4 regions of the Kitasatospora sp. NRRL B-11411 genome follow, and region 1 is predicted to be linked to each of the others. Evidence: riboswitches for the same ligand, from Rfam matches in the RefSeq annotation. Region 1 holds a riboswitch; each other region holds the start of a gene.
The links. Region 1 has a riboswitch for cyclic di-AMP ahead of IH44_RS0133080 (M23 family metallopeptidase). Riboswitches for the same ligand answer to the same signal wherever they lie in the genome.
Positions count from the first base shown of each region.

Region 1 (3,368 bases):
AGCGCGTACCCGGCGTACGCGGCGAGCAGGGCGCGCACCGCCCCGTCCCGGGAGCGGCCGAGGACGGCGGCGGCCAGGTGGTCGGCCAGCTCCCCGGTGGTGCGGACGGCGACCAGCCGGCGCAGCTCGGGCAGGCCCCCGGCGACGTGCTTGTACAGCGAGGGGGTGGCGACGCCCGCCCTGGCGGCGACCGCGGCCAGGGTGAGCGCCTCGGCGCCGCGCTCGTCGATCAGTTCGAGGGCGTGGTCCACCACGGCGGCGGTGGAGAGTCCGGCGCGGGGCATCAGCGGGCGCTCCCGCCGGTGCCGGGCAGCTCGGCCAGGAAGGGCAGCAGGGCGTCGGCGACGGCCTGCGGGTGACCGGCCATCGGGTAGTGGCCGGCGCCCCCGATCATCACCTTGCGGCCGCGCAGCGCGGCGGCCTGCCGGTCCGCGACCAGCTCCGGCTTCGGGAAGTCCGGGTCCCGGTCGCCCATCAGCACCAGCGCGGGCACGTCGACGGCCGCGCACCAGCCGACCGGCGCCGAGTCGCCCTTCAGGTAGCCGCGCAGCGCCGCCTTGCGGGCGGGCTCGCGGAGCATCGCGGCCAGCCCGGCCCGGTAGTCCTCGAAGTCGGCGGGCCTGCTGCCGGCCGGGTAGTAGAACTTCTGCATCGTGCCCCACAGGCCGGGGAACGCGGTGACCAGCGGGGCGGCCAGGCCGAACAGCGCCTTCTGGAAGCCGTTCAGCGGCAGGTTCTCGATGAACGCGTCGATCAGCACCACGCCGCCGGTGCGCTCGGGGGCGAGCGCGGCGGCCCGGACCACGGTGGCGCCGGTGTACGAGCTGCCGACCAGGACGGCGCCGCGCAGGTCCAGGTGGGCCAGCAGGGCCGCCAGGTCCTCGGCGATCGCGGCCGGGGTGTGGTCGGTGAAGCCGGTCGAGGACTCGCCCATGCCGCGCAGGTCCATGGTGACCACCCGGTGCCCGGCGGCGCTCAGCAGCGGGGCGAGGTGGCGGTAGACGGCGCGCTTGTCGAGCATGCCGGGCAGCAGGACGACCGGGACGCCGGAGCCGGGGGCGTCGTCGTAGGCGATCCGGCCGCCGGTGACGTCGAGGTACCGGGTGGTGGTGCCGAGGGTGCTGTTCATCGCGGGCCTCCTGGCGGGCGTCCGGCGCTCCGGGCTCTCCGGGCCCGGCTGCTGCCGATAGCCATAAAGCTAAGGCTAATAGCCTTAGCCGTCAACCCCTCGCCCCGGCCCCGGTTCCCGCCACCGCCCCCCGCCCTCAGATCCCGTCCACCTTGAACGGGTCGTGCTCGGCGAGCAGCTTCTCCAGCCGGGCCTGGTCGACCCGGCTGGTGATCGCGCCCTCGTCCTGGCGGTCGCGGACCACCTTGGCCAGCGTGAACGCGGAGGTGATCACGTACAGCAGCCCGACCCCGAGGAAGGCGCGCATCCAGGCGCTGACCGGGAGGTACGCGATCCCGAGGGCGAGCGCGGCGGTGGCGAACCCGAAGGAGGCGACGGCCTGCAGGTAGTAGGCGGAGGTGGTGCGGTGCGGCACGGATGCGGTCATGCGCCCAGGGTCCCGCCGGGGCGGGAGGAGGTCGTGAGTACGGATACTCAACCGCCCCGTCACGGTCCGTCATGTCCGAAACCGAGCACCTTGGCGAACCGTCACAAATCGCCCATAGGGCGTCAGGAAAGTTTCACTGCACCTCGGTAGGCGCTTGGAATCATGGGGTCCATAGGATTAACGTTTGATAACGCAGCGCGGTCGGCAACGCCGTAACCATGCGGCACCGTGCGCCACGCCTAATCCATCCGGACCTGCCCCCCGGGGCCGGTCCAGGAGCCGGGGAACCACGTTCCACCGGGGTGAATCGGAACGGCCCTGGGCCCGACCGTAGGAGACCTTCCACCTCCGAACCCGTCAGCTAACCCGGTCGGCGGCAGGGAAGGAAGGAGCGCGCCCCCGTGGCGTCGACCCACACCGAGAGCACCGGCACCCAGCTCCTCGACCACCCGGTCGGGACCGAGGCCGTCCGGCACCGGCTGCCCCGTCAGACCCGGACCGGCGCGCCCCTGCTGGGCGTCACCGCGATGACCGCCGCCCTCGGCGCCACCGGCCTCGCCGCCGCCCCCGCCCAGGCCGCCGCCGCGCCGGCCCCGGCCCCCGTCACCGCCGCCGACGAAGCCTCCGACGGCCTGCTCGCCGCCGACCCCGGCCTCGCCCTGGCCGCCCGCATCCTGCAGCAGGCCGACGGGCAGCGCACCGCGGTCGAAGAGTCGGCCCGGGTCGCCGCCGCGCAGGAGGCCCAGGCCAAGCACGCCGAGCGGCAGGCCGAGGCCGAGGCCGACCGGTCCGCGCCCGCCCTGCCGGTGGCCGGGTACCGGCTGACCGCGCCGTTCGCCCAGGCCGGGGAGCACTGGGCCCACCTGCACACCGGCCTGGACTTCGCCGCCCGCACCGGCACCCCCGTCACCGCCGTCACCGGCGGCACCGTCACCTCGGCCGGCTGGTCCGGCGCCTACGGCTACCGGGTCATCCAGACCCTCCCCGACGGCACCGAGCTCTGGTACTGCCACCTCTCCCGGATCGCCACCGCCTCCGGCCCGGTCGCCCCCGGCACCGTCCTCGGCGCGGTCGGCGCCACCGGCAACGTCACCGGCCCGCACCTGCACCTCGAGGTCCGCCCCGACGGCGCCGCCCCCGTCGACCCGCTGCCCTGGCTCCGGCAGCTCGGCCTCCAGCCGTAGGGGCCGTCCTCAGCTCGCCTGGCCGGTCGGCATGACGGTGACCTGCTGGAGGTTGACGCGCGGCGGCAGGGCGGCCAGGAACCCGACCGTCCTGGCGATGTCGCCGGGAACGAGCCACTCCACCGTCTCCCTGGAACCGGCCAGCCAGTCGAGCGCGCCCCGGTCGGTGACGTGGTCCTGGAGCTCCGTCCCGACGATGCCGGGCTCGATCGTCGAGACCCGGACGTGCTTCGCGCCCAGCTCGGCCCGCAGGTGGCGCGAGAGGTGGGTGACGTAGGCCTTGGTCGCGGAGTAGACGGCGAAGGTCGGGAAGATGTTCTGCGCCGCGATCGACGAGGTGTTGACCAGGTCGGCGACGCCGCGCTCGGCCGCGGCCGCGACCAGCTGCGGGGTGAACGCGCCGATGACGTTCATCAGCCCGGAGACGTTGAGGTCGATCTGCCGCTGCCATTGGTCCACGGCCACCTCCTCGACCGGCGCCGGGAGCATCACCCCGGCGTTGTTGAACAGCAGGTCCGCGCCGCCCAGTTCGGCGGCGACCCGGTCGGCGGCCGCCCGCACCGCGGCCCGGTCGGTGACGTCCGCGGCGATCGCCAGGGCGGACCCGCCGGCCCGCTCGATCCGGTCG
Region 1 covers NZ_JOGH01000119.1:17,632-20,999, reverse strand. Annotated here, with positions in the region: gene IH44_RS0133095 (TetR-like C-terminal domain-containing protein) at 1-284, opposite strand, end outside; gene IH44_RS0133090 (alpha/beta fold hydrolase) at 284-1,129, opposite strand; gene IH44_RS0133085 (YiaA/YiaB family inner membrane protein) at 1,266-1,556, opposite strand; cyclic di-AMP (ydaO/yuaA leader) riboswitch at 1,783-1,947, shown strand; gene IH44_RS0133080 (M23 family metallopeptidase) at 1,958-2,740, shown strand; gene IH44_RS0133075 (SDR family oxidoreductase) at 2,750-3,368, opposite strand, start outside.

Region 2 (3,368 bases), on a different contig from region 1:
GGCGGCCGAAACCCGCCGGGCCCGGCACCGCCCGCTGCACCCGGTGCCACCCGCCCCGTCGACGCGGGCACCCGCGGTGGATAAGGTCGGTCCCCATGGTCGGCAGCGCGCGTCCCAGTGCGACGGGCCGGGACGGCGGACCGTCCCGCGAACCCGTGACGGCCCGGCTGCGCGCGGCGCTGTACCGGGCCCGGCGCAGGCTGCGCCGCACCGGGGTCGACTACTTCCGCGGCGACGGCGCCGACTGGTGGGCGTTCGCCGCGCTCGCCCTGCTCGTCCCGCTGCTGGTGCTGCTCAACATCCTCGTCCCGGACTGGGCCCCGCCCACCGCCCTGGTGCTGCCGGTGCTGGCCGGCGCGCTGCTGCTGCGCCCCGGCACCCTGGTGCTGCTGTACGCCGTCGCCGCCGCCGGGCTGATCACCGAGTCGCTGGTGCACACCGGCGAACAGGTGGCCAGCGAACGCCCCGAGGCGTACACCCACGGCGTCACCCCCGGCGCCGCCCTGGTGGTCGGCGCGGTCGGCGTCGCCGGACTGCTGGTCGCCCAGTTCCGCCGCCGGATCGGCGTGCCCTGGCGCGGCGGCTCCACCATGCTCTTCGACCTGCGCGAACGGATCCGGGTGCAGGGCCGCGTCCCGCACCTGCCCGACGGCTGGCACACCGACACCGCGCTCCGCCCGGCCGGCGGCCAGTCCTTCTCCGGTGACTTCATGGTCGCCGCCCGCACCGGCCCGGTGCTCGAAGTGGTGCTCGCCGACGTCTCCGGCAAGGGCATGGACGCCGGCAGCCGCGCCCTGCTGCTCTCCGGCGCCTTCGGCGGCCTGCTCGGCTCGCTGCCCGCCCACGACTTCCTGCCTGCCGCCAACGGCTACCTGCTGCGCCAGGACTGGGCCGAGGGCTTCGCCACCGCCGTCCACCTGGTGGTCGACCTGGACACCGGCGAGTACGAACTCCTCTCGGCCGGCCACCTGCCCGGCATGCACCGCCTGGCCGGAGCGGGCCACTGGGAGGTCAAGGAGGCCGAGGGCCCGCTGCTCGGCGTCTACGACGGCGCCAAGTTCGAGGGCGTGCGCGGTACTTTGGGACCCGGCGACGTGCTGATGCTGTGCACCGACGGCATGGTGGAGGTCCCCGGCCGGGACCTGGGCGAGGGCATGGACCGGCTGATGGGCGAGGCCGACCGGCTGGTCGCCACCATCCCGGCGGCCGGCCGCCCCGGGGCCGCGGTCCGGCTGATCGACAGCGTGGCCAAGCACGTCAACGACGACCGGGCGGTGCTGCTGGTCTGGCGCCGCTGAGCCCCGCCGGGGGCGCGGTCGAGCGGCGCCGGTGAAGCGGCGGTGCGGAGGCGCGGCCGGGTGCGGGGGAGCGGTGTGCACGGAGTGCCCACGGAGTGTCAAACCCGGGCGTTGATCTTCGGCCAATTCCGGTGCCCGGCCCGGCCGGTGGGCCGCCGACCGGCCTGCCTGCCGGTTTGCCGCCCGGGCCGCCGCGGACCGCCTCCCGCCGACGTTCCGTCAGAACCCGTCCGCTATCGTCACGGTCGGCGGAAATCAGTCCCACCACCCGGGTTGGAGCCCCCGGCGACGGGGCAAGTCCTTTACGCAGTCCGCACGAGCGACCACACTGAGTCCGGATGGAGTGGTGGGGACACGGGGGGCAGGGGCCGGTTTCCGCCTGGAGCCGTCGGCGGTTCCGACCTGAATCCCCGCCACGAATCGAGGAAGTGAGTCCCGGTGGCCTTCTCCGTCTCCGCCCTTGTCCTGTTCGGCGTCATCGTCGCCATCTTCATCCGCAACAAGCAGATGAAGGGCGGGCACGCCATCGTCGCCGCGCTGTTCGGCTTCATGCTCAGCCAGTCGACCATGGCCGGTCCGATCCAGCAGTTCCTCAACTCGGTCTCCAAGGCCATCGCCGGCATCGCGGGCTGACGCCCCGCCGGCACCGGGGGGAGCGCGTTCCGACGGGCGGGGGCACCCCCGTTCCGGACCGAAGTCCTGCCCGCGGGTGACCAGGGTCACCCGCTCCGTCACGCCAGGTCAGCGCCCGGGCGCATACGGTGGCCGAAGTCGCCCACCGTATGTGGTTCGTGGGCGCATCGTCATGATCCCGTACGCGCACCGCAGCCCGCCGTCGGCGGAGCGTGACCTGGCGGACCGTCAGCCCCCTCCCGATCCCGGGACCGGGGCCTACCGGCGCTTGCCAGCTCCGCGAACCGTGGGTTTTGCTTCCTCCGCAGCCCGGACATCGGCCGGGCTGGCCGCCGAGCGGAACGCCTAGTCCTGCCGCCGCCCGGTGCCGACCAGAGACCACGCCACGGCAGGAGCGGGGGAACCACAGGTAGTACGCCGGACCCGGAACGCACGGGGACGGCTCGGGGTGAAGCCGCGGAGACCGCGGCCGGGCAACTCTCGCCCGAACCCGACAGCTCACCTCGCAGGCGTCGGAGAGGAACAGCTTCATGTCCGCTCAGGGCAAGCACCGCAAGCCGCGCCTGGCCACCGTCGTCCGCATCGCCATCGCCGCCGGCGTCGCCGGCGCCGCGGTCGGCCTCCCGGTCACCGCCGCCTCCGCGCACACCGCCGACCAGCACGACGGCGGCCGCCAGTGGGCCAACGTCTCGGTCGACGCCACCCCCGTCGCCGACACCACCGGCTCCGCCGCCCAGCAGGCCGCCGAGACCTACAAGGTCGCCTCCGGCGACACCCTCTCCAAGATCGCCGCCGCGAAGAACGTGGACGGCGGCTGGGAGAAGCTCTACCAGGACAACCGCTCGGTCATCGGCGGCAACCCGAACCTGATCTACCCGGGCCAGCAGCTGACCGTCAACGGCCAGGCCGCCGCGGCGACTTCGTCCGCCCCGGCCGCCTCCTCCTCGGACGCCGCGGCCCCCGCCGCCGCCCCGAAGACCTCGACCAAGTCGAGCAGCACCGGCACCGCGAAGGCCAAGGCGCAGACGCAGACCCAGGCCCAGGCCCCGACCCAGAAGTCGGCGTCCTCGTCCTCCTCCTCGTCCGCCGCGAAGTCGTCGACCGCCACCACCTCCGGCAGCTCCGCCGCGAGCTCCTCCTCCGGCTACGTCGCCCCCGCGCCGGGCAGCGTCACCACCGGTTACAAGGTGGCGGGCTCCAACTGGTCCAGCGGCTACCACACCGGCATCGACTTCCCGGTCTCCACCGGCACCAGCCTCAAGGCCGTCGCCAACGGCACCGTGGTCTCGGCCGGCAACGGCGGCGCCTACGGCAACCAGGTCGTCATCAAGCTCGCCGACGGCAAGTACGCCCAGTACGCGCACCTCTCCTCGATCTCCGTCTCGGCCGGCCAGTCCGTGACGGCGGGACAGCAGATCGGCCTGTCCGGCGCCACCG
Region 2 covers NZ_JOGH01000007.1:72,981-76,348, reverse strand. Annotated here, with positions in the region: gene IH44_RS0105505 (PP2C family protein-serine/threonine phosphatase) at 96-1,298, shown strand; gene IH44_RS0105500 (hypothetical protein) at 1,737-1,931, shown strand; cyclic di-AMP (ydaO/yuaA leader) riboswitch at 2,337-2,456, shown strand; gene IH44_RS0105495 (LysM peptidoglycan-binding domain-containing M23 family metallopeptidase) at 2,462-3,368, shown strand, end outside.
Region 2: another riboswitch for cyclic di-AMP. It lies ahead of IH44_RS0105495 (LysM peptidoglycan-binding domain-containing M23 family metallopeptidase); the one in region 1 lies ahead of IH44_RS0133080 (M23 family metallopeptidase).

Region 3 (3,368 bases), on a different contig from region 1:
GCCGCGGCGGGCGCGGCGGGGGCCGGGCGGCCGGGCCGCAGCAGGGGCAGCGACAGCTGGGTGGCCCCGGCGGCGGCCAGCAGCAGGGCGGCCCGCCGGGACAGCGGAGCACCGGCCCGCGGCGGCCCGGCGGCCGTCGTCAGGTCGGTGACCAGGGGTTCGTCGACGAGGCTCAGATCCGCACCACCGAGCTGACCGGCATCGCGCTGACGCTCTCGTAGCGGACCCGGGCGCCGGGGTGGGGCGCGTGCACGACGACGCCCCCGCCGGCGTACATGCCGACGTGGTGCCTGTCGTTGAAGAAGATCACCAGGTCTCCGGGCCGGGCTTCGGCGAGGCTCACCCGCCGGCCGGCCGAGGCCTGCTCCTGCGAGGTCCGCGGCAGGGTCACTCCGGCCTGCCGCCATGACCAGTACATCAGACCGGAGCAGTCGAAGGTGCCGGGGCCGGTCGATCCGTAGACGTACGGGGAGCCGATCCTCGAGACGGCGGCGGCCAGCGCGGCGGCGGCCCGGTCGGAGGAGGGCGGCTGGTCGCCGAGGTCGATCCGGTCGGTGCCGCGGGTGGCGCGCTGCCGGGCGGCCCGGGCGTCGTCGGCCGCGATCCCGGCCCGGTCGGCGGGGGCGAGGCCGTTCAGCAGCCGCTGGGCCCGGGCCAGCCGTTCGCGGACGTCGTCCTTGGCGGCGGCCAGCCGCTGCCGGGCCTGTTCGAGCTCGGTGAGCTTGGCGCCGGCCTCGTGCCGCCGCTCGTCGAGCCGGCGCGCCCGCTCGGCCACGTCGCGCAGCCGGTCGCCCTGCCGGGCGGTGGCCTGTTCGAGCGAGCGGGCGCCGGTGAGGTAGCCGGCCGGGTCCTGGTCCAGCATCAGCCGGACCGCGGGGTCGATGCCCTGGGCCCGGTACTGGGCGGCGGCGACGGCGCCCAGGTCGCCGCGCAGCCGGTTCAGCTCGTCCTGCCCGGCGGCGACCTGGTCCTGCAGGGTGCCGGCCTCGGCCTGCAGCCGGCGCTGCTGCTCCAGCGCGGCGTTGTACTGCTCGGAGGCCCGCTCGGCCTCCTCGTAGAGCTGGTCGACCTGCGCCTTGACCTGGTCCTTGGTCGGCGCGGGGTCGGCGTGCGCGCCGCCGACGGTCAGGCCGAGCGCGCTGGTGGCGGCGGCGGTGAGCGCCAGGGCCCGGGCGAGGCGCTGGACGCCGGGCAGTGGGGTGCGGCGGGGCACGGACACGCGCGACGGCTCCGTTCTGCGACCGGCCTCCGCCGCCGTCCGCGGTCGGACGGCCGTCCTCGCGGGGGCCCGGGGGCAGAGGTTAGCGAGTCGGATCGATCCAGTCCAAACCCCGACAGCACCGAATATTTGACCATGAATCGGACACCCGAACGGAAACGGCCCGGCACCCCGTGCGGGGTACCGGGCCGACGGCTCCGACGGAGCGTCAGATCCGGACGATCCGGTTGATCGGCATGACCGTCGCCGACTCGTAGCGGACCTGCGCGCCGGTGTGCGGGGCGTGGATGATCTGCCCGTTGCCGACGTACATCCCGACGTGGTGCTGGTCGCCGTAGTAGATGATCAGGTCGCCCGGGCGGGCCTTGGAGATGTCGGTGCCCAGGCTGGTGCCGGCCCCGGCCTGCGCCTGCGAGGTGCGCGGGATCGACACGCCGGCCTGCTTGTAGGCCCACTGCATCAGCCCGGAGCAGTCGAAGGTGCTCGGACCGGCCGCGCCGTACGAGTACCAGCTGCCGAGCTTGGAGACGGCCGCGCCGACCGCGTTGCCCGAGAAGCTGGAGGACGCCGGGGCGTTCAGCTCGACCCGGGTGGTGTCGCGGGAGGCCCGCTGCGACTGCTGGGCGGCGTCGGCCTTCGCCCTGGCGTCGTCGGCGGCCTTGGCCTCGGCGGCGGCGAGCTGCTCGCGCTCCTGCTGGGTCAGCGTGTTGAGCAGGTCCTGGGCCTTGGCCAGCTTCGCCTGGACGTCCTCCTTGTCGGCCTTGAGGGCCTTGGTGGTGGTGTCCAGTTCGGCGAGCTTGGACTCGGCCTCCTTGCGCTGCGCGTCGAGCTGCGCCTGCTCGTCCTTGAAGGTCTTCAGCAGGTCGGCCTGGGTGGAGCCGACCGCGTTCAGCGCGCCGGCCTGGCCGAGGAAGGCGTCCGGGCTGCTGGAGAGCATCAGCTGCATGGTCTGCGGCATGCTGCCGGTGCGGTACTGCTCGGCGGCGATGCCGGCCAGCGCCTCGCGGGCGGTGGTGACGTGCTCCTGCTGGCGGGCGAGCTGGTCCTGGAGCTGGCCGACCTGCTGCTGCAGCGCCTGCTGCTTCTCGACCGAGGCGTTCAGCGCCTCGGTCTTGACCTCGGCCTGCTCGTTGAGCTCGTCGACCTGGGCCTTGACCTGGTCCTTGGTCGGCGCCGGGTCGGCGTGCGCGCCGCTCTGGGCGGACAGCGCCACGGCAGCGGCGGCGGTGGCAGTGAGAATCGAGACCCGGGCACGGCCGACGGGCTTGGGACGGCGATGGGACGCCACGAAGGCGGACTCCTTCTTCCTCACACCGCCTACCGGGTGAGCTGACGGGTTCGGGCCGGAAGAGATGCCCTACGGCGCTTCACCGACCGCGCGCGGCGGTCGACCGGGCGCCGATTCACCCCGGGGGAACATGGTTCCCCGGCTCCGTTCGACAGCACCCCCGCAGGGGTATCCCCGTCGGCAGACCCGGTGTTGACGGTCTGCCCGCTGCGTCACGGACTCGGCGGCGACCTCCGCCGCCGCCCCCCTTGGGCGATCGACACTGCGGTGGTCGAGGCACGACCCTAGTAACCGATCCGTGATCCGTTCAAATCCTTGTCGGAAAAAAATCTGATTCTGAATCAAACACCCCGGTAAATCTGACCGAACGTGATCGATTCCTTACCCCGAGCACAGCGTTTCCCGCCATTCACCCGGGAAACACCACACCCGGGCGTGTCTCGAATCACAGGGTGATTCCGACCCGCCCGGGCGTGTCACGGTGCGTCAATTGTTGCCCAGTGGGGCGTTTGTCCGATTCGTCGGGCCGTCAGGCCCGCTCGCTCAGACCCGGCGGATGGTCGAGATCGGCAGGGTGTCGACCTTCATCGTCTTCACCACGTCACCGGTGCGCGGCGCGTGCACCACCAGGCCGTTGCCGATGTACATGCCGACGTGGTGCCGGTCGCCGTAGTAGACGACCAGGTCGCCGGGCTGCGCGTTGTGCCAGTCGGTGCCCACGTTGGTGCCGTAGCTGCCCTGGTCCTGCGAGGTGCGCGGCAGCGAGACCCCGGCCTGCTTGTACGCCCACACCATCAGGCCGGAGCAGTCGAAGGTGCTGGAGCCGGTGGCGCCCCACACGTACGCCGAACCCTGCTTGCT
Region 3 covers NZ_JOGH01000041.1:56,042-59,409, reverse strand. Annotated here, with positions in the region: gene IH44_RS0119945 (C40 family peptidase) at 173-1,219, opposite strand; gene IH44_RS0119940 (C40 family peptidase) at 1,428-2,507, opposite strand; cyclic di-AMP (ydaO/yuaA leader) riboswitch at 2,518-2,671, opposite strand; gene IH44_RS0119935 (C40 family peptidase) at 3,051-3,368, opposite strand, start outside.
Region 3: another riboswitch for cyclic di-AMP. It lies ahead of IH44_RS0119940 (C40 family peptidase); the one in region 1 lies ahead of IH44_RS0133080 (M23 family metallopeptidase).

Region 4 (3,368 bases), on a different contig from region 1:
GCCCGGCCGGGCGGAACAGGATCCGGGTCGGGTCGGGCGCGTCCGGGTCGAGCCACAGTTCGCTGCCGGCCGGGCCGCCGAACGCGCAGTCCAGCACCGCGATGTCGTCGGGCTTGCCGTCGCTGGTGGCCCGGAACGCCACCCCGGCCTTCCGGTAGCCGGTCAGCCGGCTGCGGCTCAGGGTGACGGCCTCGCCGGCCAGTTGGTGCTTGAGGGTGGTCACCGCGTAGTCGGACTGCCCGGCGGCGTCGATCAGCAGCCCGTCGAAGACGGTGCCCTTGTCGCGGCCGAGCGCGTGCACGGCGATGCCGCCGGCGGCGTTCCCGTACAGCACCGAGGCGGTGTAGTCGAAGTCGTTCAGGTAGGCGCCGTGCTCGATGCCCCAGCCGCCGTTGTGGTACGCCGCGTACTGGGTGACGGTGTGGTGGTGCTCGGCGTTGAGCCAGACGAAGATGCCGTTCTGCAGGTTGTTGTGCGCCAGGCAGCGTTCGAAGGTCCAGACGCCCTCGCTGGTCTCCGGCCACTCGTAGCCGGACGCGCCGGTGGCGCCCTGCACGCCGACGGCCACGCAGTCCCGGGCCGAGGAGCCCGTCCCGGCGCCGAGGCTGAAGCCGGTGAGCCGGTAGGCGCGCGGGTTGGGCTCGAAGGCGGTGCGGGAGGCGACGCAGCCGTCGTAGGCGATGTCGTTCGAGGGGCCCTGCGGGGTGCGGGTGTCGATCGGGCCGTCCCACCAGTACGCGTCCTCCCAGGTGTCGTGGGAGATGCAGCCGCGGAAGGTGATGCCGTGGCTGGCGTGCGGCACGAAGGCGTGGCTGCCGGTGTCGCGGACCACGACGCCCTCGACCACGGTGCCGCGCGAGGTGTCCAGCAGCATGTGGAAGTGCAGCCCGTACCGGCCGAGCACGGGTTCGGTGACGGGCTTGCCGTCCCAGCTGTCCTTGCCGTCGGCGCGCGGGCCGAGCCAGCGCAGGGCGGCGTGCCGGACGTCGGGCGGGCGGCTGGAGGTGAGGTGGACGTGGGCCCGGCCCTGCTCGGTGCCCTCGATCCGGACGTTGCGGCTGAGGTTGAGCACCTCGGCGCCGAAGGTCGCGCCGCCACCGGTGGCCACCCGCGGGTGGGCGTGCCGCAGCGGGCCGGTCAGGGTGACGGTGGCGCCGTCGACCCGGGCGACCGTCACCAGGTCGTAGGCGGTGGAGAAGTCCGCGGTGTCGGGCGGCGCGGTCGGGGTGACGGCCAGTTCGTCGCCGGGCTGCCAGCCGTCGGGGGCGGCGGCCAGCTTCAGCGCGGTGTCGCCGGGCCCCAGGTCGGCGGCGGCCCGGACCCAGGCGGTGCGGGGCGCGCCGTCCAGGCGCAGGTAGCCCTGGCCGGTGACCCACAGGCCGGTGTCGCTGTCGACGACGGTCATCCCGCCGCCCGCGAACCGGTGTTCGTCGACGTGCGGGAAGCGCAGGGTGTGGGTGTGCGCGGCGTCGGGGGCCAGGGCCAGGACGCCGCGGACCTCGACGTTGCCCGCGCTGGCCAGGGTCAGCGTCCGGTCGGCGGCGAACACCAGCGAGCCGCCGGGCTCCACCAGCAGCGAGCCGACCTCGGCGTCGGCGTCCAGCACCACCCGGTCGGTGATCCGCACCGCGCTGCCGGGGCCCGGCGGTTTCCCGCCCCAGCCCTTGGCGTCGGACCACTTGCGGCCGCCGGTGTCCAGCACCGGGGGCCGGGCGGAGGGCTGCGGGCTGCCGGCGGCGGGTGGTGGGGCGCCGGTGCCGTGCGGGTGGCCGGCCGGGGTGGCGGTGCCGGTCCGCGCGGCGGCGGCTCCCGCCGGTTCGTCGGCCCCGGCCAGCGACTGCCGCAGGACCACTCCCCCGCCGAGCGCCGCCGCCGTCCCGGCCGCCAGCCAGGTCAGCATCCGGCGCCGCCCGACCGGCGGGCGCCGGTGCCGTACCGGCGGCGGTTGCCGTTCCTCGTCCTGCCGCTGTTCCACCGTGGCCGCCCTTCCGGGTTCCGCCGCCCTGAGCCGTCGGGGGCAGCATAGGCAGCGCGGGCGCCGGAAAGCGGCGGATTCGGTTTCGCTTCAGCATTCTGACGTACCGTCAGGGGGGTGCGGCGGGGCGCTTCCGGTCAAGGACAGAACGCCCATACGGCGACAAATGACCCGCCCACCGGGTGACCAAACGTGAATAATCCCGCATAACTCAGCATAGTGCAGCAAAACGGGCACAAGATCACCTATCGCCTGACGTCCCGCCAGAATTCGCCGCCGCTCGCGGAGTTCGCCGAATATCCCTTGATCACCCATTCCGGCCACTGTGATGCCGGTCACGGGCATTTGCGGATTCTCCTTAATTCCGCTTAATCTCCTGCCCACGTTCGTGGACACACGGACCCAGTTCGCCCGGAACGCCGAGTCCTGCCGCCGGGCGGGTCGGCTCATGCACAACGCACCACGGCAGGGGCGGGGGAACCAGGTAAGTCGCCCCGGGCGGTCGAAGGACCGCACGGGGCTAGGGGTGAAGCCGGGCGCACCACGCGGTGCGCGCGGCCGGGCAACTCCAGCCCGAATCCGACAGCTCACCTCGCAGGCGTGGGAGAGGAACGCTTCTTCATGCTGCCCATCAGCTCCAAGCGCGCCCGCCGCCTGATCGCCACCACCGGTGTCGTCGGCATCGGGCTGTCGATCCCCTGCCTGACCGGTGGCGTCGCCTCCGCGGCGACCGTCTCCACCTGGGACAAGGTCGCGCAGTGCGAGTCCAGCGGCGACTGGGCGATCAACACCGGCAACGGCTTCTACGGCGGTCTGCAGTTCACCGCCTCCACCTGGGCCGAGTTCGGCGGCACCGCGTACGCCTCGCGCGCCGACCTCGCCACCAAGGACCAGCAGATCTCGGTCGCCGAGAAGGTCCTGGCCTCGCAGGGCCCCGGCGCCTGGCCGGTGTGCTCGATCCAGGCCGGCCTGACCAAGGGCGGTGCCGCCCCCCAGGTCGACACCTCCGGCTCCGCCTCGTCCGCCACCGCCGCGCCGTCGCAGTCGCAGACCCAGGCGCCCGCGCAGTCGCAGTCGCAGTCCGGCAGCAAGGGCAAGTCCCAGAACGGCTGGTCGCAGAACGGCTGGTCGCAGGGCAAGTCGCAGGCCCAGCCGCAGGCCGAGCAGAGCGCCCCGGCCGCCACCGCCGACCAGTCGGCCGGCACCTACACCGTCGTGGCGGGCGACTGGCTGTCCACCATCGCGCAGAGCCAGCACGTGGACGGCGGCTGGCAGAAGCTGTACGACCTCAACCGCTCGGTGCTCACCGAGGGCCCGGACATGATCTACCCGGGTCAGCAGCTCTCGCTCGGCGGCGCCGCCACCGCGCAGCAGCAGTCCGCGCCGGCCGCCA
Region 4 covers NZ_JOGH01000071.1:18,674-22,041, reverse strand. Annotated here, with positions in the region: gene IH44_RS0126285 (hypothetical protein) at 1-1,975, opposite strand, end outside; cyclic di-AMP (ydaO/yuaA leader) riboswitch at 2,422-2,591, shown strand; gene IH44_RS49485 (transglycosylase family protein) at 2,597-3,368, shown strand, end outside.
Region 4: another riboswitch for cyclic di-AMP. It lies ahead of IH44_RS49485 (transglycosylase family protein); the one in region 1 lies ahead of IH44_RS0133080 (M23 family metallopeptidase).